3 regions of the Paenibacillus sp. FSL R7-0026 genome follow, and region 1 is predicted to be linked to each of the others. Evidence: riboswitches for the same ligand, from Rfam matches in the RefSeq annotation. Region 1 holds a riboswitch; each other region holds the start of a gene.
The links. Region 1 has a riboswitch for thiamine pyrophosphate ahead of thiC (phosphomethylpyrimidine synthase ThiC). Riboswitches for the same ligand answer to the same signal wherever they lie in the genome.
Positions count from the first base shown of each region.

Region 1 (7,961 bases):
GCAAAATCTCCAAACGATGTGCTCTCGGGCTCCAGACAAGCATCGCCCAGCCACTGCCTTCCACCTTGTTCGCGGCTTCTGTGAATTGATTCTTAAACGCTTCATAACTTCCGAAATCCCGCTTGATCTGCTCTGCCAGCATACCGGAAGGTTTGCCGCCACCAGCAGGATTCATAATTGTCCAGAAGATCGTATGCAGGTAGTGGCCTGCCCCGTTGAAGGCAAGTTCACGTTCCCAATGTTTGATGAGTTCAAAGTTATTCTTTTTTCGCGATTCCGCCAGCTTTTTCTCTGCTACATTTAGTCCATCCACATAAGATTGATGGTGTTTATCATGATGGATACGCATCGTCAGCTCATCAATATGTGGCTCCAGCGCATTGTACGCATAGGGGAGAGGTGGCAGTGTGTGTCCTCCGATGGGAACCGGCTTCTCTTTTACGGGAGGTGCTGTAGAGCTGGGTGTGGCTTGTGTTGTTCCCGTAGAAGGCGGTTGAATGGTTACGGATTGAATCTGAGCTGAAGCGGCAGGTGCATTTACATTCCCCTCTGGAGAAGTTGGAGCTTCTGAAGCTTGGCGATGGATGCTTCCTGACTCTGACGTATGCAACGCATTTTCCAGAAAAAGTGATGGCTCCGAATCCGTTTCGCGCAAGATGCCAGGTTGGCCAAGCGTATCCAATACGCCCAGAAAATACTCCGACTCGCGGATAAAATGCAGAATGAGTACTTTGGCAAGCGGAACAGCTTGCACAGCAGCACTTTGCTCCAGAAGAACATACAGCTGTTTGATGAACTCTCTCGATTGCTGCCGAGCTGCCAACACAAGTTGATCGATACAACGAACGATGTAGGGAGCAGGCGGATGGGTTCCGGGCAATAGTTGTTTTAAAAGCTGATTGGCTACTCGCTCACTGTTTGCAAAGGTAACCTCCCATTCCTCCAGTAACTTGACGTATGGGGGCTCCAGATCAGGAACCAGGGCACGAATGACGAGTGTATGTTCTTTCTCCTGCTCTTTCCAGAAACGGATTTCCTCCAATATCCGCAGAGGAAGCAGGTGACCATATCCATACCAGTTCATCTATGTTGAACCTCCTTCAGATGTAATTCATTGCATGCAGACCGTCTGTTCATGCGTCCCAAGAGTATATTCCACGAGCTTGTTGTCCTATGAGTGCAAAAAAAAGAGCCCCTGAGGGCTCTGGAATAAATTCAATGATTGAAATTTGGTTATTCTCCATTATTCGTGTTCTGTACATCGTCACTGCTTGTTTTCGTTACATGACTCAGGAAAGTTGAGACACGGCGCAGATATTCCTTTGGATGCTCCCGGAAGATCAACTCATGATGCGCATCCTGGACAATCCATACATCCGAGTACGGATTGGTCTGGTTGGCGGCGAGTTGCTCCGCAATTGGATAAGGCGCCTTCTCGTCCTCTGTACCATGGATGAAGAAAATCGGAAACGGATAATCTTCCTTTTTCACTTCCTGGTATGGAATCTGTTGTAATCCGGTGCCATTCAGAACAGGGAACAACAGTTTCATGATCTCCAGTGTAGGCTGACGTGGCAGATCGATCTGGTTGTGAATGTTGTGGTACAGCGTATCTGGCTCCAGCAGGAACGCACTGTCCAGAATCATTGCATCCACTTCCTTCGTAATCAGTCCGGTTTGAAGCGCCGTACCGGCACCCATGGAGAAACCCCAGACAACCAGTTCCTGTGCACCACGTTGCTTGGCGAACTGGATGGCACCCAGCAATTGCTGTGACTCAGCTTTACCACCTGTGGCCACAGCTTTGTTCACCTGTGAGGCGAAGCCATAATCGAACATGACCACGTTGAACCCAAGTTGATGGGCATAGTGAGCCAGGTCATACATGGGTACCCATGTTTCTTCACGATTGGCACCATAGCCGTGACTGAAAATAATCGTTTTGCTTGCAGCATTGTCAGCAGGTATATACCATCCCTGCATCGTCCGGCTGCCATCTGCTGCCGGGAACGTGATGTCTTCGTACTTCATGTTCTTGGCCTGCATTGGATTGGAGAAGACCGGCGCTACAGTAGGATTGGATAATACCCATGCGATATAACCATGCAGTGCAATAAAACAAAACAGTAGAAAAAATACAACGGAGAGCAGCAACGCTACGATAATATGTTTGAACCGAATCAGCCTCGGTGATAGGGAAGAGGGCAGGTCGGACACTTTTGTTTGCAGCGGGGCTTCGCTCTGGGATGATTGATACATGAATGCCCCTCCTTTGAAGTTCAGTTGAAGATAACAACGACATGAAAAGAGAATTGCGTCGATTTCAGAGCCTGCTTCAGAGCGATATCTTAATGTAATATATCTTTATCGTATGTTCCAATATAGTCAAAGTCAATTGATTGAGGGCATTTGTTACGCAATTGTTATATAGTTCTTAAGATATATGGGTAACATTACCTTAGTGTGTAAATTACAGGGGATTAAGTCTTATAAAAAGGAAAAATTTACACGTTTGCCTATTTTGATTTTGGCTCTTTTTGGTTTACAGATGAGACCGTTTCTCATATAATTTATGTAACCAAGTTTCATGTGATGAAACATGAGGAGGGCATTATGCCATGGAAGATCGCAAGTTAACCGTCCGGGCTGTGGAACGGGCGCTGGATATATTATTATGTTTTACCACACGCAGTGATCTGGGACTCACCGAAATTGCCAGCCAGATCGGCCTGCACAAAAGTACAGTCCACCGTTTGATGGCTACGCTGGAGGATCGAGGGTTCGTGATCCGCGATGCAGCAACAGAGAAGTACCGACTTGGCATCCGAATCTGGGAGCTGTCAGCTCATATGTCCCGCAGTGATGATCCCGCTATACTGCTGTTACCTGCGATGGAGCGACTGAGAGATCGATTGGGAGAGACCGTGAGTCTGTACCTGCGTGATGGAAGTGAACGGATTCGGATTCAGGCTGTGCAAAGTGATCAGGCGATCCGCCGTGTCGCTCCTGTTGGCGTTAGACTCCCGCTGTCTGTGGGGGCTTCCAGCAAAGTTTTGATGGCGTTTGCCACGGACGAGGATCGTGAAGAACTGATGAACGGGCCTGAATGGCCTGTGTTTATTGATCCGGCGGTGTATTTGGCGCAAATGGGAGATATCCGGGATAACGGATATGCAACGAGTTATGAGGAACGTGAGCCGGGAGCTGCCGCGGTATCTGTACCGATTATGGATCGCAGAGGCAATATTGCAGCTGCGCTCTCGGTCTCAGGGCCTGTCAGTCGACTTTCGCAGGAGACATTGCATGAATACGCACCTGTGTTGAAGGATGCAGCTACGCAAATGGGGCTCATGTTATCCTGATGTTGAGGTGAGGTTTTTCTCCAATTGAGTTGGTGTTCTGGAATATAAAGGTTGTTTTTATGTTCCGGTTGCGCTACTCTGTAATGGACGGCCCAACGGGGCCAGCTTCATTGAACATGAACGGCGGCTTATGTAAGCCGCAACTTACTAACGTTACTGGGGGAGTCCGAATTGTCCGGACTGAGACGGAATCGCATGAGATTCCGGACCCTTTGCACCTGATCTGGATCATACCAGCGTAGGGAAGTAATCGGCGATATGACCACAACCACCACATGATGTGACCCTTGTAGGGCTCCGTTAAGGAGCTGATTGAAGGTGCATTATTGGTGATGGACATAAAAGTCGGTTCCTTCGGGGATCGGCTTTTTTATATACAGTGAACGGGCGATATAGCGCGGATTTTATGGGCTCCTTTTTCAATAACCTGCAAAAGTGGGCTTGGATGAGGAGGGAAGTCTCATAGATCGATGATCTGTGGCAGCCTCCGTCTGTTGTTATCTGTACATGAAAGGTGTCTCCCTTGGTCTGGTGTAGGATCGCTCTTTCTTCTCTGCATTGCGCATGATTGGGACAGGTACGAAATTGAGCTAATGACGAAACCAACCAAACAAGCGACGAACACTGAGGAGGAGACAAGCGAACATGAGTACAGGAAATCAAACGGGACAACAAGCGATGGAACAGCAACATAACGATCAGCAGGTGGAAAAGGAAACAGGGGCGGCCGGACGGGTTCAGCCCTTTCCCGGCAGCCGCAAAGTCTACATTCAGGGCTCACGGCCGGACATTGCTGTTCCGGAGCGTGAGATAGCCCTTCATGACACGAATACTCCCCAAGGGGTGGAGCATAACGAACCGCTGCGTGTCTACGATACGAGCGGCCCGATGACCGATCCCGCATTTCATGCGGATATCCGTGCAGGTCTACCAGCTCTGCGCACTCGCTGGATCACAGAGCGTGGCGATGTCGAAGCTTATCAAGGCCGTACGGTTAAACCGGAGGATAACGGACTGAAGCCCGGAGGGAAGAGAGCCGGCGCCGAAGAGTATCCCGGATTACGTGGCAAACCCTTGCGGGCACAGCCGGGACGCTGTGTAACCCAGATGCACTACGCGAGGCAGGGAGTCATTACGGCAGAGATGGAATTCGCCGCCATTCGTGAAGGCGTGGAACCGGAATTTGTGCGGCAGGAGCTGGCGAGTGGACGGGCCATTCTGCCATCCAACATCAATCACCCGGAGAGTGAGCCGATGTTGATCGGTCGTCATTTTCACGTGAAGATCAATGCCAACATCGGCAACTCTGCCGTATCTTCCTCCATTGAGGAAGAGGTGGAGAAGATGACTTGGGCGGTACGCTGGGGATCGGATACGGTGATGGATCTGTCCACAGGCAAAAACATTCATACCACCCGGGAATGGATTATCCGCAATTCACCTGTGCCGATTGGTACGGTGCCGCTGTATCAGGCGCTGGAGAAGGTGAATGGCGAAGCGGAAGCGCTGACCTGGGAGTTGTACCGTGACACTCTCATTGAGCAGGCAGAGCAGGGCGTGGACTACTTTACGATTCATGCAGGTGTGCTGCTACGTTATATCCCGATGACCGCCAAGCGGATGACAGGTATTGTGTCTCGGGGCGGGTCCATTATGGCAGCATGGTGCCTTGCGCATCATCAGGAGAATTTTTTGTACACCCATTTTGAAGAAATCTGCGAGATTATGAAAAGGTATGATGTGGCGTTTTCGCTGGGAGATGGACTTCGTCCAGGCAGTATCTACGATGCCAATGACGAAGCTCAGATGGCGGAACTGGCTACGCTCGGGGAACTGACACAGATCGCATGGAAGCATGATGTGCAGGTGATGATCGAAGGTCCGGGGCATGTACCGATGCATAAGATCAAGGAGAATGTGGACTTGCAGATGGAGATCTGTAAAGAAGCACCGTTCTATACGCTGGGGCCGCTGACGACCGACATTGCCCCGGGTTACGATCACATCACGTCCGCCATTGGGGCGGCCATGATTGGCTGGTTCGGCACGTCCATGCTCTGTTATGTTACGCCAAAAGAACATTTGGGCCTGCCCAACAAGGATGATGTGCGGGAAGGGGTCATCGCCTACAAGATCGCGGCCCACGCTGCCGATCTGGCGAAGGGCCATCCGCGTGCCCAACGCCGGGATGATGCATTGTCCAAGGCACGGTTCGAGTTCCGCTGGCGTGACCAGTTCAACCTTTCGCTGGACCCGGAACGGGCGCTGTCCTACCATGATGAGACGCTGCCGGCAGAAGGGGCCAAAGAAGCTCATTTCTGCTCCATGTGCGGACCTAAGTTCTGTAGCATGCGCATTACGCAGGACATTCGTGCCTTTGCCGCTGATAAAGGATTGTCCGAGAATGAGGCTGTAGCTGCCGGGATGCAGGAAAAGGCCGAGGAATATCGGACACGTTCCTAGGCGCCGGTACAGCGCAAGCTGGGCAGTCTGACATCGTTTGAAGGTGAGAATACTGCTATCATGTCTTCTTCATCATCATATTGATCAGCTTCCTGATACTTTTTATCAGCATTATGGTTGATTGTCTAGCAGATGTTTAATAAAATGAATGTAAGTAAACACCAATAAGAGTAGCCAGGCCAATGGCTACTCCTGCACAGCATTTGCGGTGGGTATTCCTCCGAGTGCAGCAAGTTCAGATGAAGTGACCCGTCAGGCCGTCAACCTGTGGCGGGTCACTTCTTTTTACGATCGATGTATGTCAGGAGCGCAATAATTAACATCGCGAACACGATTACGTCGTTAAAAGAGAAGTTCATAGGATCACCTCCCACTGGAGGCAAGCCTATTTCCCACCACAAATTGGCTGTACAAAGTGATTATACCATTTGAAATGCTCTTGTTCGAGAGCATTTTTATTTTGCAAAAGGAGTCAATATAGTAGTTTTCACATGTTTTTAGTGATTGTAATGTTTCACTCCAAATCAGCCACTACTATCGAGCCAGGCCCAAATTCTTCTCCAAATACATCGCAAGCAATGCTAGCGGGCTATGGATTGGAATACCGCGATCTACTGTAACCTGTGCAGCTGCGGGAGCCATAGACAGTTGGGCTGCCACTACCGTTTTACGCGGATACTGCTCAGCAATCTGCTGTAAGCCTTCACGTACCGCTTCGAGATACCCTTGCTGATCTCCACGCATAATCAACTCAAATGTCCCAGGGATGCACACCGCATCCGTCTGAGATGTCTTGGCAACGTGTAGTTGCCCATTCTCAACCTCTTGCTGTAATACCTGATTCATTCGTGCCATCGTGCCTTCAACGGTTGCCGGGTTGGTGAATGCTATTATGTAATCTCCTGGTACTCGCCGCATCTCCTGCAATAACGGATCATCTATGCCGATCACAGGCACAGGGACCTGTGTGGCTTCCTGCTCCAGTACTGTCGCAAACAGGGTACACGTAACCAGAATGGCATCGGCATGACACTCAGCGATCCATTGGAGCGTCTGGGCTACCTTCTCGTGAATAACGACCTTGGAAAAATCAGCGTCATGTTTAAGACGGTCCAGACCTGGATCGACGTAATGGACCAATTCAACTTCATAAGGAGCAAGCGTCTCTTCAATTAAAGCGATGTTGGAATAATGAGCGTGAAAACAACCAATGGTGATCATGTGCTAAGTCCCCTTTTACAGTTCGTATATGTCATGGATCTCGTAGATATTTTAATCATTATAAAAACATGCCTGAGGACTGTACAGTCGTTTATGGCTCAACGCCAATAACCGCCCTTCCGCCAAGCTGCGGAAAGACGGTCGATAACCTGACTCGACTAGGGTCCGGTGTCCATTTTTATCTAAGGGAAGGAGAAGCATTTTTCTTCGCCATTTTTTGCTGTAAAATTTCATGAAAGGATAGACCTTGAGTGTTCTCATTCTCCTTTTTAGGAGCAGTGGTCGCCGTGTTGCGCGGATATTGGTGATGGTACGGGATCATTTGCTGAATAGGCATGCGGATCATCTTGGTTCCTCCTTTGATGCGTTTTTTTGAATTATGTATTTCGACTGGTTACCATGCCAGGTGCGCATATAGGTACATGTGACTTGTTAGACGAAATAGAAGAGTTTAAAGCGTAATTCCAATTGGATTGTAGTGATTTTACCCGGTTTTAAGGAGATGTAAACGTTTTTAGGCAAATTCAGGAACAAAGGACCTGATATGAGAGGTTTGATATGGGAGGATCGAATCGGTTGTTATGTGAATAGTCCCAATTTTAAGGAAGTCAATGGTACCCGCATATGAGGCATATTGTCTGGTTAAATGATGCAAATCATGCTAACTAACTTGGTACCATGGTCGGGTTGTTTAGGGGGTAATGTAGTTCCGGATATAACAAAAAACTGCCGAGTGTACTCGGCAGCTTGCTTGATATGAAGATGGATGCGATGAAACTTGGATTCTGTCTGAGGTGGTATCGTGTTGGCTTTATCTACTTTGGCGAACAGCGATGTATATATCCACTTGTACACTTTCGGGATTCAGGCTGCGTTCATCATATAATTCAAAATCCCCGGTGAACGTACGATCGC
Region 1 is NZ_JBBORG010000001.1:737,684-745,644, forward strand. Features, by position in the region: gene MKY44_RS03475 (Fe-Mn family superoxide dismutase) at 1-1,084, opposite strand, end outside; gene MKY44_RS03480 (alpha/beta hydrolase) at 1,234-2,259, opposite strand; gene MKY44_RS03485 (IclR family transcriptional regulator) at 2,619-3,362, shown strand; TPP riboswitch at 3,511-3,624, shown strand; gene thiC (phosphomethylpyrimidine synthase ThiC) at 4,041-5,825, shown strand; gene MKY44_RS03495 (aspartate/glutamate racemase family protein) at 6,360-7,046, opposite strand; gene MKY44_RS03500 (hypothetical protein) at 7,225-7,392, opposite strand; gene MKY44_RS03505 (zinc ribbon domain-containing protein) at 7,858-7,961, opposite strand, start outside.

Region 2 (7,961 bases), 250 kb from region 1:
ATCCATTTGTACCCCGTTTTCTGCCAGTCAGGACCCGTCTTCACTCTCGTTCATCCCCATCCATTTAGAAGTTATTTCCATATAGACGCTGCATACAGGAAAAAGTTACCGGTTACCTCAATATATTTCACTCTATCTCCCCGTATTACCTTACATCCACCATCGTAGCATGATAAGGAAAGGTAACCCCGATGTAATAAGCAGCTGTTAAGGTGAGCATATAATAAAATACAAACCACAGATCAGCTCGCGAATAGCCAATCTGAATGTAATACGTTCGGCTCGCGCCATCCGTGAATCCCTTCGCTTCCATCGCTACCGCCATTCGCTGTGCACGACGAATACTCTGTGCCAGTAACGGAATAGCATAACGCTTGAGTGTTCCATACACGTTCCAGCGAGAGCTGCGTTGCCTTGTTCCACGAATGCGAATCGCGTAACGGAGCGTCTGGAATTCATCCAGCAAAATGGGGATCATGCGCATCGCGGCCAGAAAGCTATAGGCGTATTTTGCGGGAAGCTTCCACTGCTGCATCAGAGAATAAAACAGTCTGACAGGCTTGGTCGTAAGACCAAAGAGTAACCCAGCCGCGGCCATAGTCAGCGAGCGAAAACCCAAGTGTAGACCGCGATAGAAACTCTCTTCGGTTATGTGGATCAATCCCCACTTATACCATGTGGTCTCGCCCTTACCAAACATCATCATACCTGTAGATGTGGAGATAAACACCAGAATGAATGGGGATGCGTACAGTATCAATCTGTACCACGGGTGACCTGTCCAGCACAGTAATAACATCATCGCCACCGCAACGTTGGCCATTACATTCAGATTGTGAATGAGGATAACGATGACAAACATCATCGTCAGAATGATCATCTTTAATCCCGGATTGACGTTATGAAGCCAGGTTTCACGGTGAGGAAACGACAGTTGCATCAGATAACCTCCCCTCATCTACCGTCCAGATTCGGGTGCAATATCTTTTTACAATTTCACGATCATGGGTAACCATAACAATAGCTGTTCCCTCTCTCCGCAATTGCTCCAGCTGTGCTAACATGGCAAACGTATTGCGGGCATCCTGTCCAAAAGTAGGTTCATCCAACAGCAGTATTCGCTGCTCTCTCACCAGTGCAGAGGCAACGCTCAAGCGTCGTTTCTGCCCCATCGATAATTGGTAGGGATGGCGCTCGGAGAGGTCTATTAGTCCAAAATGATTCAACATATGATCCGTCCTGACAAGTCTTTCTTCCGTTGTCAGCCTGCCCCCCAGCAATGAGAATTCCACTTCTTCCGCGACGGTGTTGGTCACAAATTGAAACTCCGGGTTCTGAAATACAAACGCAATTCGATCTGCAAGTTGCTCCGTTTTGCCAGAAGGCTGACCGTCCACCTCATAATGACCTGTTGTTTTTAGGATATTCATCAGAGATAACAACAATGAACTCTTGCCAGCTCCATTGGCTCCGACAATACCAATCCAATCCCCATGCCATACCTTGGCCTGTTCCACCTGAATGAAGGGTGTTTTCCCACGCCATCCGGTGAACTGCTGCAAGTCCAGTGCAGGCAGATAGGCGGGTGATACAGGCGATAAGGATGAGACGTGAGATATGGGGGATATACCCGGTGTATCGGATAAGCCAGACGATTGCTGTGCTTCCAAACTTGATATGCCGTGATCCACACACACTTGAAGCTCTCCAGAAGCACTTCCCTCTTCTTCCTTAGCTGCCTGCTCTCGCTCCTCCCACACACCCGGATACCAGATTCCATAAGCCTTCAGCTTGCCCCGTTCATCCGTAAATACCTGCTGTGCTGGCCCATCCGCCACAATCTTTCCTTCAGGTGATAACACTATGATGCGGTCGACCATATCCACAATCTTGTTTATTTTGTGTTCAACGATAATTAGCGTTTTGTCACTGGCGATCGTTTTGACGGTATCCCATACCTGGGAAGTCCCCTCATCATCCAGCAGTGCAGTGGGTTCATCCAGAAACAACACCTCCGGGTCCATGGCAAGCATCGAAGCAATTGCAAGACGCTGCTTCATCCCCTGAGACATCGATTGGATCAATGTCCGATTTTGTTCAAAGGATAACCCCACCTGATCCAGATAATATTCAATCAGCCCCGCCATCTCTTCACGCGGAATATTCCGATTTTCCAGCACAAATGCGATCTCCTCATCCGTATAGGACATACAGAACTGGGTATCCGGGTCTTGAAAGACCACTCCGGCCTTTGTCGGAACCTGGATATCATCACATTTCATCGGGATCTCAACCGAACATGGTATCAGACCGCTCAAAATTTGCAATAACGTCGATTTACCGGAGCCACTTGGGCCAAGCAACAGCACTTTCTCTCCTTGACGCACAGAAAGAGACAAGCCTTGAAATACCAAGGCTTTCTCTCCCGGGAACTTGCATCTTAGATTTGTCACACTTACCGCTTGCGAATTCCCTTCCCCGTTCATCTAATCCAGCGCCTCATAATCTTGTTTGGATACCGGTCTGAGCGAACGCGTTACACCGGTTAGTTCCAATGCTTTGGCAAGATAATAAGCAAACACTCCTGCAATCAAGATGCTTCCAATGAAGCGGAATCCGATAAATAACGTATAATTCCAGGCCGAGAGTGAATCAATATACCCGTACTGGTAATCCAGCAAAAGCGAAGCCGCTGCGGCTCCTATGGCTGCAAGACAGGTGACAAACAGATTGGTTTTGCGATACAAAAATGCTGCGAAGAATATCTCGGCTCCCAATCCTTGCAACAGACCGTATACAAGTGTGGACATGCCCCATTCACTACCCAGAAAAGCACTTACCGTCGAGGCCGCAACTTCGGCAAGAATAGCCACGCCTGGTTTACGAATGATAACAAAAGCAAACGTGCCCGCCATAAACCACATGCCGTAGATCATCTGCTCCGCATGAACACCAAATGGTTTCATCAAGTCATATGTAGGTCCCCATATCTTGTAAATCACCCCAAACACTACTGCGATCACGATGGTTACCAGAATATCCGTTAGTTTCAATCGCTTGTTGCCTGCTGTTGTTGCCATGTTCTCTACGTCCTTCCTTTGTTCCCTGTGGGGGTTGTAAAAGTATGTGTTCAAAAAGACTGGTTTTCAGTACCAAGAAGATGGGATGAAGCTAGAAATGGAGTAGCGGAGCGTAGGGAAAATTACGTGAGCAACCGCAATGTTTCCAAAGGAAACATACTTCGTAAGCCTCCCGCTTATTTCGGCTGAATTCCATATTCGATGCTGATGATGCCGTCAGGCATCCTTCGTAATCAAAAGCAGACTTTTTGAACAACCTCTAAAAATAAACGAAAAAGCCTCCCCGGTTCCGGGCAGGCCTTACGTACAGTGTACAATCCTCACAATGATGTAATGGATGGATGTCGAAAATACGGAATATCAGCCAGCACCCCTTCGTCATGGCAGATACACCACCACAGTTCAAAGAGGTCTGTTGTTCATCCACGTTCATTCCCACAATTCACCCTTACATATCGCAAATCCATGTTCTCTACGCTGGCATTACCCAGATCAGATGTACGGTCAGCGGCACAAGGCCACTCTCTCAGCCCAACTTCATTGAGCTCCCGGTTCACTTATTTCATTGCTTCTAATGTACATCAGATGGGTATTTGTGGCAATGGTCTCTACAAAAATCAAAAGTTGGCATAGGAAAAGGCATCCCCCTGGATGCCTTTTGGACATACTTCACGATGTGAAATAGCTACCTTATCCGTACACGCCTTCAATCCGTATTCCAAGATATCCCTGCTCTTAATATTGCGTGTTCCCAGACTGGCTCGTTTTTCCTGAAGCAAACCCCTTGAACAACGTTGGTACTTTGGAATAACGGGTATTCGTAATTTTCCCTTGTGATGTGCTGCTGTCTGTACGCAAAATCGAATCTTTCACATTGGAAATATTGGAGTTATCCAGCGTCATGTTAACTGCGAAGGATGTTCCACCATTTTGGCGAACCAGTTTGCCAATATCATCTGCACGGAAATTTTTGATGTTAATTGTTCCAGCCGCATTCATCTGGAACACTTTATCATAGGCCTTGTACGCTGCTCCGCCAGTAATGTTAACCGTTCCGGCCGACTTCAATGTCAGTGCATCCTCGCCCACGTCCTGCCAGACCACATTCGATATATTACAGTTGCCATAACAGTGAACACCATCAGCAGCTGGTGATCCAATGTTTACGTTTTTGAGCGTGGCCCCTGCCTCCAGACGGAAGACTGGCTTCTGATTTTCTGCTTGAGATCCGTCGCCCAGTGTGGAAGGATTGGCTACAAATGTTTTGCCTTGACCATCATAGGTCGTGCCCTTTGGTACCACAATGGTTGAATTTACAACGGTAGGTGCGGCCGCAGCCGGAACGGCACCAAATATAGAAGCAACCAAACCAGCCGACAGCAACAACGTCAATATTTTTTTCATAACTTTATTCCTCCCTTATTCTCTCGTTATTTGGTAGTGTACAAGCCTGAGCTTGTCCTGGAAGTTCGTCAGAGGTGCACCTCTGTCCGATCCACAACCTAATCCTACCAAATAAGGAAGGTAACTAGAATAATCATTAGATCAGATATATCATGACATCCTGCAATCCCTGTCATATCGGCATTTTTTGCATGCCAGGTCTCTCAAGCAATATGCTGAAATCAACCTCTGGTATGCTCATTTGTAACGTATGTACCCCTAACTTTAATCACCGATAACAAAGAAAGACCACTACATTTGTCTCCAAATGTGTGATCTTGAATGGCTTCCGGCTTGCTGATATAAGATATCAGGCTCCGAATCTCTGACGATAACCGCACTTTCGACACAACTCTTCTACAGCTTCCCGCCTGGAGAAGCCATATACCAGATTGTTCGCTCGCTCACCCTCAATAATCTCCGAGAATGACTTCTCGTGCACATTACCCAGGTTAATTACACCCTCGCCATCAAGACAGCATGGAACCACCGTTCCATCCACAAGTACAGCTGCCTGACCGCGAAGTGCGTGGCAAAAACCTTTGCCGTCATCTTCAGGTGCATCCAGACTTGGCCACTGGAACTCATGGTCCTGATTCAGGTATACATTCGGGGCAATTTTTACCCCGCTGCCTGGAACCACTTTTTCCTCAATGCGGAAGTCCAGATTGAACTCACGTTCCAGTACTTCAAGGGTCTCCCGATTTCGATTCATCTGAGCATTTGTGAAGTTATCCTGCGTCAGATTCCACAGCCGGAATGAGATGATGACATTGTGCTTAACGGCCTCGTGTACAAAGGACAAAATATGACGCAGGTAACCGTCACGGTCTGTTGAACCTTCATGCCCATCGAAGCTGTGCAGGGAGAAATTCATCTGCCGCAGCGCTGGTTTGCCAAGCAATTTATGCTGAGTCTTGGGTAACAGTGTACCATTCGTTGTAATGTTCACCTTGAGTCCCTTCTCATGTGCGGAATCGAGCAACAGATCTATTTTGGGATGCAACAAGGGTTCGCCTTTGACATGTAGATAAATATGATTGGTGTGTGGTTTAACTTGTTCCAGTATATTGTTGAAGACTTCAGGGTCAATGAATCCTTTGGCACGTTGCGTCTGCGGACAGAAGCTGCAAGCCAGATTGCAGATACTCGTGATCTCAATATATACTTTTTTGAACGTTTTCAACTCGGGTCCCCATTCTGCCTAGGAGGGAGAACAATCCCACCTGCATTTTGTGATCCGGCCTGTACGGGCCATCCCTATTATATCGGGTTCATGAGCCGAGGTAAATTGTTCAGTTATCATGCTGCCTCTTTACAGTTCATGTTCAAGTGATATATGCTGAACAGACAACTGCATATCTTGAACTTTTGCACTAGGGGAGCCTTGCGGCTGAGACGAATATGACTATTCGGACCCTTTGAACCTGATCTGGATCATACCAGCGGAGGGAAGTGGAGCGGCCTTTTAGTAAGCGGAATTTTTTCATGTATGTGAAGATTAAATTGCGGATTTAACTTACAGACCCACTCATTTCTCCGGAAATGGGTGGGTCTTTTTTGTTCCTTTTGCAGAGTATAGGATGCCGTTGTTATTCCAGCAGTCTGGCATTAAGGGGGTGAGGATCAGATGACCAACCATGTAACCATTGAGAACATAAGCTTCGCTTTTTCCGAAAAAAAGGATTCACCCGTACTCGCCAATGTGTCGCTTCAGGTTCAACAAGGAGAATTTGTCTCGCTTATCGGGTCCAGCGGATCAGGTAAAAGCACACTCTTCAAGCTGCTCGCAGGCTTGCATGAGCCAACCGTCGGCACCATCGATATTGCTGATGTACCGCACGGACAACGGCTCGGACGAGTCGCCTATATGCCGCAGAAAGATCTGCTGTTATCCTGGCGTACCGTCATGGAGAACTGCATGCTGCCTGCCGAGCTTGCACCAGGTCGACAGGACAAGGACAAACTACGAGCCGATATCATCGCAGGATTGGCAAGGTTCGGCTTGTCCCGTTATGAGCAGGCCTATCCAGATGAGTTATCCGGCGGCATGCGGCAGCGGGTGGCATTGCTGCGTACCTTGCTTACAGGCGGGCAGCTCATGTTGCTGGATGAACCCTTCGGTGCACTCGACGCCTTAACCAAACGAGAAATGCATCGCTGGTTGCTGGAGCTGTGGGAGGGCTTTGGCCAAACCGTGCTGTTCATTACACATGACATCGAAGAAGCCCTGCTGTTAAGTGACCGTATCATTCTGTTAACTCCAGGGGGACAAGGTCAGCAGTTGCGGGAGATGACGGTTCCTTTACCACGCCCAAGGCATTCGGACATGATCTACGAACCGGCTCTCGTGCAGATGAGGAAACAACTGGAGGAACAACTGCATGCAAAATGATAGAGCTGAGGTTAGCGTCTGGACGTGGTGTTTTAAGTGGCTCTCGAGGTCGTTTTCCCAATATGGTTTGTTTATTATGCTCATGCTCTTATTACTGGCGATCTGGGAAGTGATTGTGCGTATGGGATGGGTGCCCTCCTTCATCATTCCTGCACCCACAGCCATCGTAAGCTCACTGGTTGAGCATCGTCGTCTGCTGTTGACTATCCATCTGCCTGCTACCTTTATGGAGGTTGTTGTTGGTTTTGTCTTATCCATAGTGACTGGAATTACGCTAGCAACAGGCATGCATATGAACCGATCGATTGAAAAGGCCATATATCCCTTCATTGTGATCAGTCAGACCATCCCGCTGATTGCCTTGTCCCCGGTATTCATCCTGTGGTTTGGCTATACGTTGTGGAGCAAAGTCGCGGTGGTGTTCTTAATCGCATTCTTCCCCATTGTGGTCAGTACCTACGATGGACTCCGCCAAGGCGATTCAGAGCAGCGTGAACTGCTGCTTACCATGGGCGCCAGCAAGTGGGATATTTTTTGCAAACTCCAGGTTCCACTGGCACTTCCCTCTTTTTTCTCAGGGTTAAAGATGTCTGTGGTGTACTGCGTGGTTGGGGCAACGATTGGCGAATGGCTCGGTGGCAGCAAAGGTCTCGGATACTTCAGCCGTCGCATGTCCAGCAACATGAACACGGATGCGATGTTTGCAGCTATTGTGCTTTTATCCCTGCTGGGGATCGTTTTGTTTGTACTGATTGCCTGGCTGGAGAAACGGTTTTGCTTACGACGTCATGGAGAGAAAAAATAGCTGGATAAAAAAAGAGCAATTAGATGTAAACAAAACGATGAAATGAGGAACTTCATTTATGAATAACAAAGGTATATACTCCCTGCTTCCCATCATACTCATTAGCCTTTTGCTGATCGTTAGCGGATGCAGCACCACGAATACCAGCAAAAACACGCCAACAACAGATTCTGCAACTAATGCACAGCAAACAGATCCGTCTGCAACCGAACCAGCATCAGACACCAAAGATAAACTG
Region 2 is NZ_JBBORG010000001.1:991,032-998,992, reverse strand. Features, by position in the region: gene MKY44_RS04530 (outer membrane protein assembly factor BamB family protein) at 1-44, opposite strand, end outside; gene MKY44_RS04525 (energy-coupling factor transporter transmembrane component T family protein) at 146-940, opposite strand; gene MKY44_RS04520 (ABC transporter ATP-binding protein) at 915-2,486, opposite strand; gene MKY44_RS04515 (ECF transporter S component) at 2,487-3,080, opposite strand; gene MKY44_RS04510 (pectate lyase) at 3,816-4,484, opposite strand; gene MKY44_RS04505 (radical SAM/SPASM domain-containing protein) at 4,834-5,709, opposite strand; TPP riboswitch at 5,892-5,994, shown strand; gene MKY44_RS04500 (ABC transporter ATP-binding protein) at 6,154-6,918, shown strand; gene MKY44_RS04495 (ABC transporter permease) at 6,908-7,723, shown strand; gene MKY44_RS04490 (ABC transporter substrate-binding protein) at 7,782-7,961, shown strand, end outside.
Region 2: another riboswitch for thiamine pyrophosphate. It lies ahead of MKY44_RS04500 (ABC transporter ATP-binding protein); the one in region 1 lies ahead of thiC (phosphomethylpyrimidine synthase ThiC).

Region 3 (7,961 bases), 2.5 Mb from region 1:
CATGTCTTCATTTTCGAATGTCTCACATGCAGCTGAGGCAGTTACGGAAGTAGAGGGAAGTCATTTGAGTACAAACTTTGAAGACGGTACACTTCAGGGATGGACTCCACGTGTCGGTAGTGAAAATCTGACAGTGACACAACTGGAAGCACACGAAGGTCAGTCCAGTATGCTGGTTGCCAACCGTGAGCGTTCCTATCATGGACCGATGTTATCCATGAAAGATCTGCTTGAGCGTAACCAAGAGTACGAAATTACGGCATATGTCAGACTTACCCAGGAGCCCACCACGGATCAAACGCTACAGCTCACCACATATAAGAAAACAACTGCCGAAAGCTGGAACCCGATCGGCAGCGTGAAGATTGCCAAAACAGAATGGAATACATGGCACAAGATCACCGGAAAATTTCAGTATAGCGATGATCCCACTGAATTGAATTTGTTCATCGAAACACCCTACATCTCTGAAGATAGCGTAGATACGTTATCGTTCTATGTGGATGATGTATCATTTACTCTGGCCGAGCAACTGGAGATTGAAGAAGGTATTCGGTCTCTGGAGGACCTGTATCAAGATGATTTCCCCATTGGTGCAGCGGTGTATCGCTGGCAGTTGGAAGGCGCATATGGACAACTGCTCACAAAACACTTTAACAGCTTGACCGCAACCTATGAGATGAAACCGAAGTACATGTCTCCTTCCGAAGGTGTTTATGAGTTCGAGGCAGCTGATCAATATGTTCAGTTCGCCGAGGAGCATGGTATGGGTGTACGCGCACATGCGTTGTTGTGGCATATTGATGCAGCAGAGTGGATGTTCAAGGATCCTCAGGGTAACCCTGCGAGTCGAGAATTACTACTTGCCCGGATTCAGGATTACGTTGAAACCGTCATGACCCGATACAAAGGTAAGATCTATGCCTGGGATGTGGTAAACGAGGCGATTGCGGATAGCAATGGTGATGTCAACGGTTTACGTAAAAGTCCCTTTTATGAACTAATCGGTCCTGATTACATTGAAAAGACCTATGAATTCGCTCGTGCAGCCGATCCGAATGCCAAATTATATTACAACGAATACTTCACGGAAATCCCTGAGAAAAGAGAGCATATGTATCAGTTGGTCAAACGACTGAAAGAGAAAGGGCTCATCGATGGTGTGGGTTTGCAATCCCACTATAATTTGGAATCCCCGCCCATCAAGGAAATTGAAAAAACGATCAACATGTTCGCCGAACTTGGATTGGATATTCAGATCACGGAACTGGATGTGGATAGCGGAATTCCATTTGGTGAAGAGATGTCGGATGAAGTTGCGGTAAAGCAGGCGTATCGATATAAGGAACTGTTGGATTTGTACAAAAAACACAAAGATCATATTTCTTCAGTTACCTTATGGGGACTCCAAGATGAGAAGTCTTACAACAACCAGGCTATGCTGTTTGATTCAGCCCTGAAGGCCAAAAAAGCATACTGGGGGCTCGTGGATGAATCCAGCTTGCCTGTGTTGACACAGAGGGCCGTCTCACTTTCGGGTAAACCGGATATCAAAAAACAGTCACAAGATCCGCTCTGGAACAAAGCGGTGTCTACTCCACTGAAGGGTGACTCTTCGGGAACAGCCAGTTTCCGCACCTTATGGGATCATAGTAACCTGCATATCCTTGTGGATGTTCAGGATGCAAAGGCAGATGTGAATGACAGAGTAGATATCTTTGTTGATCTCAACAATGGCAAGACCACTTCATATGAAGCAGATGACCGACACGTAATCATTAAGCGGTCGGGCAAAGCTGAGGGAGCGGAGCAGCGTTCATATCGTGTACGCGAGACCAAAGCCGGATATCAGGTTGAATTGTCCATTCCATGGGGTGGTATCCAAGCCGGTTCAGAATATGAAGTTGGCTTGGATATCCGTGTGACTGATGGCGGTGCAAATGGGACACAACCTTATAATCCACTATACTGGAATGATCGAACACAATCTCAGGAACAAGATACAAGCAAATACGGCGTGATTCAACTCGCCCCTATGCCCCAATCTGCACAAGCTGTGCAAGGGATTGTTCAGATTGATGGGAAGAAAGACGCCCTATGGAATAAGGCTGTACCATTTGAAGTAAAAAGGTTGAATGAGACCGAAGGTGCAGAGGCAGTGGCTCGCGCAATGTGGTCGGGTGAGTATCTATACCTGCTGATCGACGTCACTGATCCAAACATCATCACAGATAGTATCAACCCATGGGATCAGGATTCGGTTGAGATTTTCCTGGACGAGAATCACCAGCGCACACCGTATTCTCAATATGATGATGCCCAGTTCAGAATCAGTGCAGACAATATGGCAACCTTTGCAGGGGGTGCCTCGCCTGGACGCCTTGTAAGTGCTGTGAAGAAAACAAATAAAGGATATCTCGTAGAAGCCCGAATCCAGTTACATTCACTGACGCCTAAAGCAGGAAATGTTCTCGGTTTCGAGCTTCAAGTTAACGACAACCAGGGCGGAGGTAAGCAGAGCGTAGCCAAGTGGAATGATACAACCAATGAGAGCTGGAGAAACACTTCCCAGTACGGAATACTCACTTTTGCGGGAAAGGACAAACTCGGGCATTAAACCATCGGCAGTAATTGTAAGAATAGAAACCATCATAACAGTGGCTAAAACTCAACCATTGTTGTGATGGTTTTTTGTCGTTTACATACGTCACTCAAGCTGATGAGGGCGATACAATCTGCCTTGACTATATTTAACAGCCCTTGATATACTAAATGAATGTTATTTTTTCTTTTATGTGGATAAGAAAGTAATTAACTACATACTAACCGTTTGCGAGGGAGCCTTAACCGGCTGAGAGGGTGTTAAACCGACCTTACCTGATTTGGATAATGCCAACGTAGGGATGCAACGATGAAACACTGTACTTGGGTAGCTCATGCGAACCCCCTTGTTTTAGTGTATTTGTCTGCGAAACATCCTATGGATGTTTCGTTTTTTTGTTTTTAAATACGTACATTATGAATTGGAGGAACACATGTTGACTATTTCAGAGAGACTATATCAGGCAGCACAGCCCGTGTGGAAGGAATGTCTCGAGCATCCCTTTGTTAAAGGAATCGGAGATGGTACCTTACCAGTTGAACAATTTCGTTATTATTTGCTGCAAGACTACTTGTACCTGTTCGAATATGCCCGTGTATTTGCACTAGGTATCGTCAAGTCGCACGACCCCAAATTGATGCAGTTTTTTAGTAAAAACGTAGATAACATCCTGAATGGTGAAATGAAAATTCATCGTTCTTATATGGAGCGATTAGGAATTACAGAGGATCATGTTTTCCAGGTAAAACCTGCACTGAAAAATGCAGCATATACTAACTATATGCTCTCTGTTTCCCATGCAGGTGGCATAGCAGAAGTACTTGTATCCATTCTGGCCTGCTCATGGAGCTATGCAGAGATTGGTCAAGTCCTTGCCCAAAAGCCAGGCGCAGCTGATCATCCTTTTTACGGAGAGTGGATCACAGGATATGCTTCCTCTGAATACAACAGCAGCAATCAATCCCTTGTGACGTTTACGGATAAGCTATTAGAAGGCTGTAGCGAGGAAACATACCAACGGATGGAGGATATTTTCGTGATGTGTAGTCGCTTTGAGCTTGATTTTTGGGAGATGTCATGGAGGCTGGAGCCTTAAGTTCACTGGTAGTTAATTCAATTAGAGAGTACCATATGACGCCACTCATTCAGATTCATTTAAGAATTGCCATCTATGATGATTACATATAAAAAGATTCAACAACAATCATGAGGTGATGGCAATGAGCATATACAAATGGCCTAAATTTATCGGTGTAGCGGTGTTATGTACTGCAATGCTGACGGCATGCAGCTCGACTAATCAAGAGAATGGAGACTCGGACAACAATCCGACTGAAAAGGAACAAACGAATACGGATAATCAGAGTAAAACGGAGAATACTGCGCAGACAGTAGGGTATGCCGATCAAATCAACAAAACTGAGGTTATGTCCATTTCGATTGATGTGGATGAAACGGCATGGAAAGAAATGCTGGATAATGCAAATGAGGAGCAGTACATCTCAGCTAATATTACGATTAACGGAACAACGATTGAAAACGTCGGAATTCGTCCAAAGGGTAACTCCAGCCTTCGGCAAGTCGCTAGCGATGATACAACGGATCGATATAGTTTCAAAATCAAGTTTGATGAGTATGTTAAGGATCAAACTTGGATGGGGTTGGACAAGCTCGTTGTGAACAACATGATTAGCGACAATAGTTATATGAAGGAATACTTGAGTTATGACATCATGAGTTATATTGGCGTAGACGCACCCTTATTCGCGTTCTCCAATATTAGTGTAAATGGAGAGACTTGGGGTTTGTACCTGGCTGTTGAAGACATTGACAGCGGATATCTCGCCCGAGCCAAGAATGATGAGGGTGAACTTTACAAACCGAACAATGATGACAACATGGGGGCAGGAGGAATGGGAGGCCCAGATGGCAATCCTTTTGCACAAGGGTATGGAAATATGCAGCCACCTACTGAAGGTATGGCGCCACCGGATGGTGCAAGTCCACCGAATATGAACAGCGGGACAGGGGAAGATGGAGCGAATACACTACCGGAAGCAGGTATGAAGGGTAACCGTGGTCCAGGTGGTATGGATGGAAGCGGCAATGGTGTTTCATTGGTGTATACCGATGACAAATCATCCAGTTACTCCGCCATCTTCGACAATGCTGAGACCAAAACAACAGAGGAAGATTATCAGCGTGTCATTGAATCGCTCAAAAACTTGAGCACAGGTACCGAACTGGAGAAATATGTGGATGTGGACGAAGCTCTGAGATATTTTGCAGCCCACACGGTCGTTGTCAATATGGACAGTTACACGTCCAACATGGGACATAACTATTATCTGTATGAAAACGATGGACAGATCAGCATGTTGCCCTGGGACTACAACATGGCCTTCGGTGGATTTCAAGCTGGTTCTGCCTCCGATGTCGTGAATCTGGCGATTGATACGCCGGTATCAGGGGTCAGCCTGGACGAACGTCCAATTTTAGGAAAGCTCCTTGAGGTGCCGGAGTATAAGGCCAAGTATCATGAATATTTGCAGGAGATCGTAGATGGATACTTCGCAGACGGAAAATATGAAGAAAAAGTGCAAAGCCTGAACAACATGATCTCAGAATATGTGAAGCAAGACCCTACAGCGTTTATTACGTATGATAAGTACGAGGAAGCTGTTACAGAATTGACCAAACTTGGCACGCTGCGTGCAGAAAGTATACAAGGGCAACTGGACGGAGATATCCCTTCCACGACCGAGAAACAAAAAGAGGACTCGGATTCACTGATTGATGCTTCTTCGGTTGACCTGTCCAAACTGGGTGAAAATAATACTCGAGGAGGCATGGGAGGTCGCGGTCGTGAAGCTGCAGAGAGTAATCAGTCTCAGGATGGAAAATAAGTGAATTACGTAAAGCGAACAGATAATCAAGATGAGTTCAGCGATCAGCAAAAGATCGGACATTGAAGCAGACGGATAGCCTGACATTTAATAAAACCAATGCGTACCGACATTTTGTCGTTCGCATTGGTTTTTTGTTCCTTGGACATTTTCAAAAACACGTAGAAAAAGACGATTAAGGGCCAGGTATTAGAAAAAGTCTGGAACATATTATAGGTAATATCTATTCAAATATGTTAAGGAGGATATCATAAAACCTATGTTACCTATGGAAAAGTATTTCGGTAAGTTAGAACTCGTTCATTCCTTTTACGGGGCTATGCCTACAGGCGTTAGTGTATCCGAAACCGGGCGTATCTTTATTTGTTTTCCAAAATGGGGAGATGACGTCAGATTTACGGTAGCGGAAATTGTTGAGGGTCAGATGCAACCTTATCCTAATGTAGAAACGAATTTGATCAACCCATTGAATATCGTTATGTCCTTCATCAGTGTCCAAAGTGTTGTTGCAGATGGAAGGGCAACCTTGTGGGTACTGGACACGGCTGCACCAAATTTTTCTGAGCCAATTAAAGGAGGGGCAAAATTAGTCGCTGTAGATTTAAAAACAAATACAATAAGAAAAGTATATACATTTGCTGATGATGTAGTCTTGCCGACAACGTATCTGAATGATGTCCGATTTGACTTTCGTGTAGGAAAAGCAGGTTTCGCATATATAACGGACTCTTCTTCCAGAGGGCCAGGCGCTATTATCGTTGTAAATTTAGAAAATGGAAATGCGTATAGACGGTTAAATGGAGCAAATTCAACTTCACCTGATCCATATTTTTTACCGAAAGTGGAAGGTGAAATTTTGATAAATCGAAACACCGATGGTTCAACATCTCCCTTTCAATTGGCCTCTGATGGTATAGCGATCTCCCCAGATGGAAAAATGTTATTTTTTTGTCCACTATCCAGTCGTTATCTATACTCAATCTCAACAGAAGCTCTGCGAGACAGAACGATACCGGATCTCAATTTAAGTTATCTTGTGCAGTATTGGGGAGAAAAGGGGGCTTCTGATGGAATGATAACGGATGCAAAAGGAAACGTTTATGCTGGAGACTATGAAAACGATAGCATTCGAAAAATATCCCCGAATGGAATCATGGAAACCATCGCCCATGATCCGAGAATTTTATGGCCGGATACTTTTTCTATTGGTCCAGATCAATATTTATATGTAATTGTGAACCAATTACATAGGCAGGCCAGATTTCATTACGGAAAAGACCTGCGACAAAAACCCTATAGTCTACTACGTATGAAAATAGATGAATTACCTGCTCCTACCTTTTGATATATTGCGTAAGTCGAATCTGCTCTAAGACATCATTAAACAATTGAACAACAAGCTCTGATATAAAAGAGAAGTTCCTTGAAGTGATGGACGAATATCTAGACGAGTATGATAAGGTCGGCAGAGAGGTCGAACGTTTTACAACCTTCGAGCAACTATATGCCCATTATATGAATCACTGACCTTACATTCATTTATAAGTCCGCGGAGACGGGACTGTAATTGAAGGTAAAACAACGGTAGAGGTTGCGAAGTCAGCAGGGGATAAAAAGGTTGAAGTTATTAAATGAAGAAGTTAGGTGCAACTCTAGTAGTCCCAATCAGGGGTACTCGAAGCACCTGATGCGAAAGCCAACGGAATCAAAACCAACAGTGGTTGCAACTAAAAAAACATTAATCGTTAATTTATTGACCTCAGCTCGCTTAACCGGCTGAGGTTTTTTCATATGCATTGAAAAAAATGCAGATTACCACATGCATTCTCACCGAATAAAAGAATCCTGATCCCGATTTACCCTCATTCTCGAACATGATGAGGCTTAGTATACAAATTGCCGGTCGTATGATTTTTCGATTACAGGACAAGATATTAACCTTATCACCATTTTATTACTTTGATAAAGGAGAAGACCATGGTTGAAAAACACGAGCCTCAAATGAAAAATCATCAAAAGTCTACATGGCTTGATGATTTAAAACAGATATTAAACCATATGGAAGATGCCGAAATCATTGAGCACAAAATAGGTACGAGTGCTTCAGTCCATCTTTTATTTATAAAAACATTAATAGATCAAGAGCGTTTAAACGAGGCGATTATTCAGCCACTTCATCAATCAGTCGGAAATTCGCTTTCTTCATGCATAATCAATTCTGATGTTTCAGAAGTTGTATCGATCGAAGATGCTGGGCAAAAAATAATGCAAGGATATATTCTTCTATACGATTCAGTCAACGATCAATGGCTAGGCATACAGTTGGAAAATCCTCTTGGCCGGGCAATTGAACCTTCCCAAACGGAAACTGTTATATATGGAGCGAAAGATAGCTTCAGCGAACAAATCGATAATAACATTACAATGTTGCGCAGACGTTTGCCTATAACGAC
Region 3 is NZ_JBBORG010000001.1:3,252,794-3,260,754, forward strand. Features, by position in the region: gene MKY44_RS14535 (endo-1,4-beta-xylanase) at 1-2,617, shown strand, start outside; TPP riboswitch at 2,825-2,922, shown strand; gene tenA (thiaminase II) at 3,036-3,698, shown strand; gene MKY44_RS14545 (CotH kinase family protein) at 3,823-5,508, shown strand; gene MKY44_RS14550 (L-dopachrome tautomerase-related protein) at 5,759-6,853, shown strand; gene MKY44_RS14555 (spore germination protein) at 7,486-7,961, shown strand, end outside.
Region 3: another riboswitch for thiamine pyrophosphate. It lies ahead of tenA (thiaminase II); the one in region 1 lies ahead of thiC (phosphomethylpyrimidine synthase ThiC).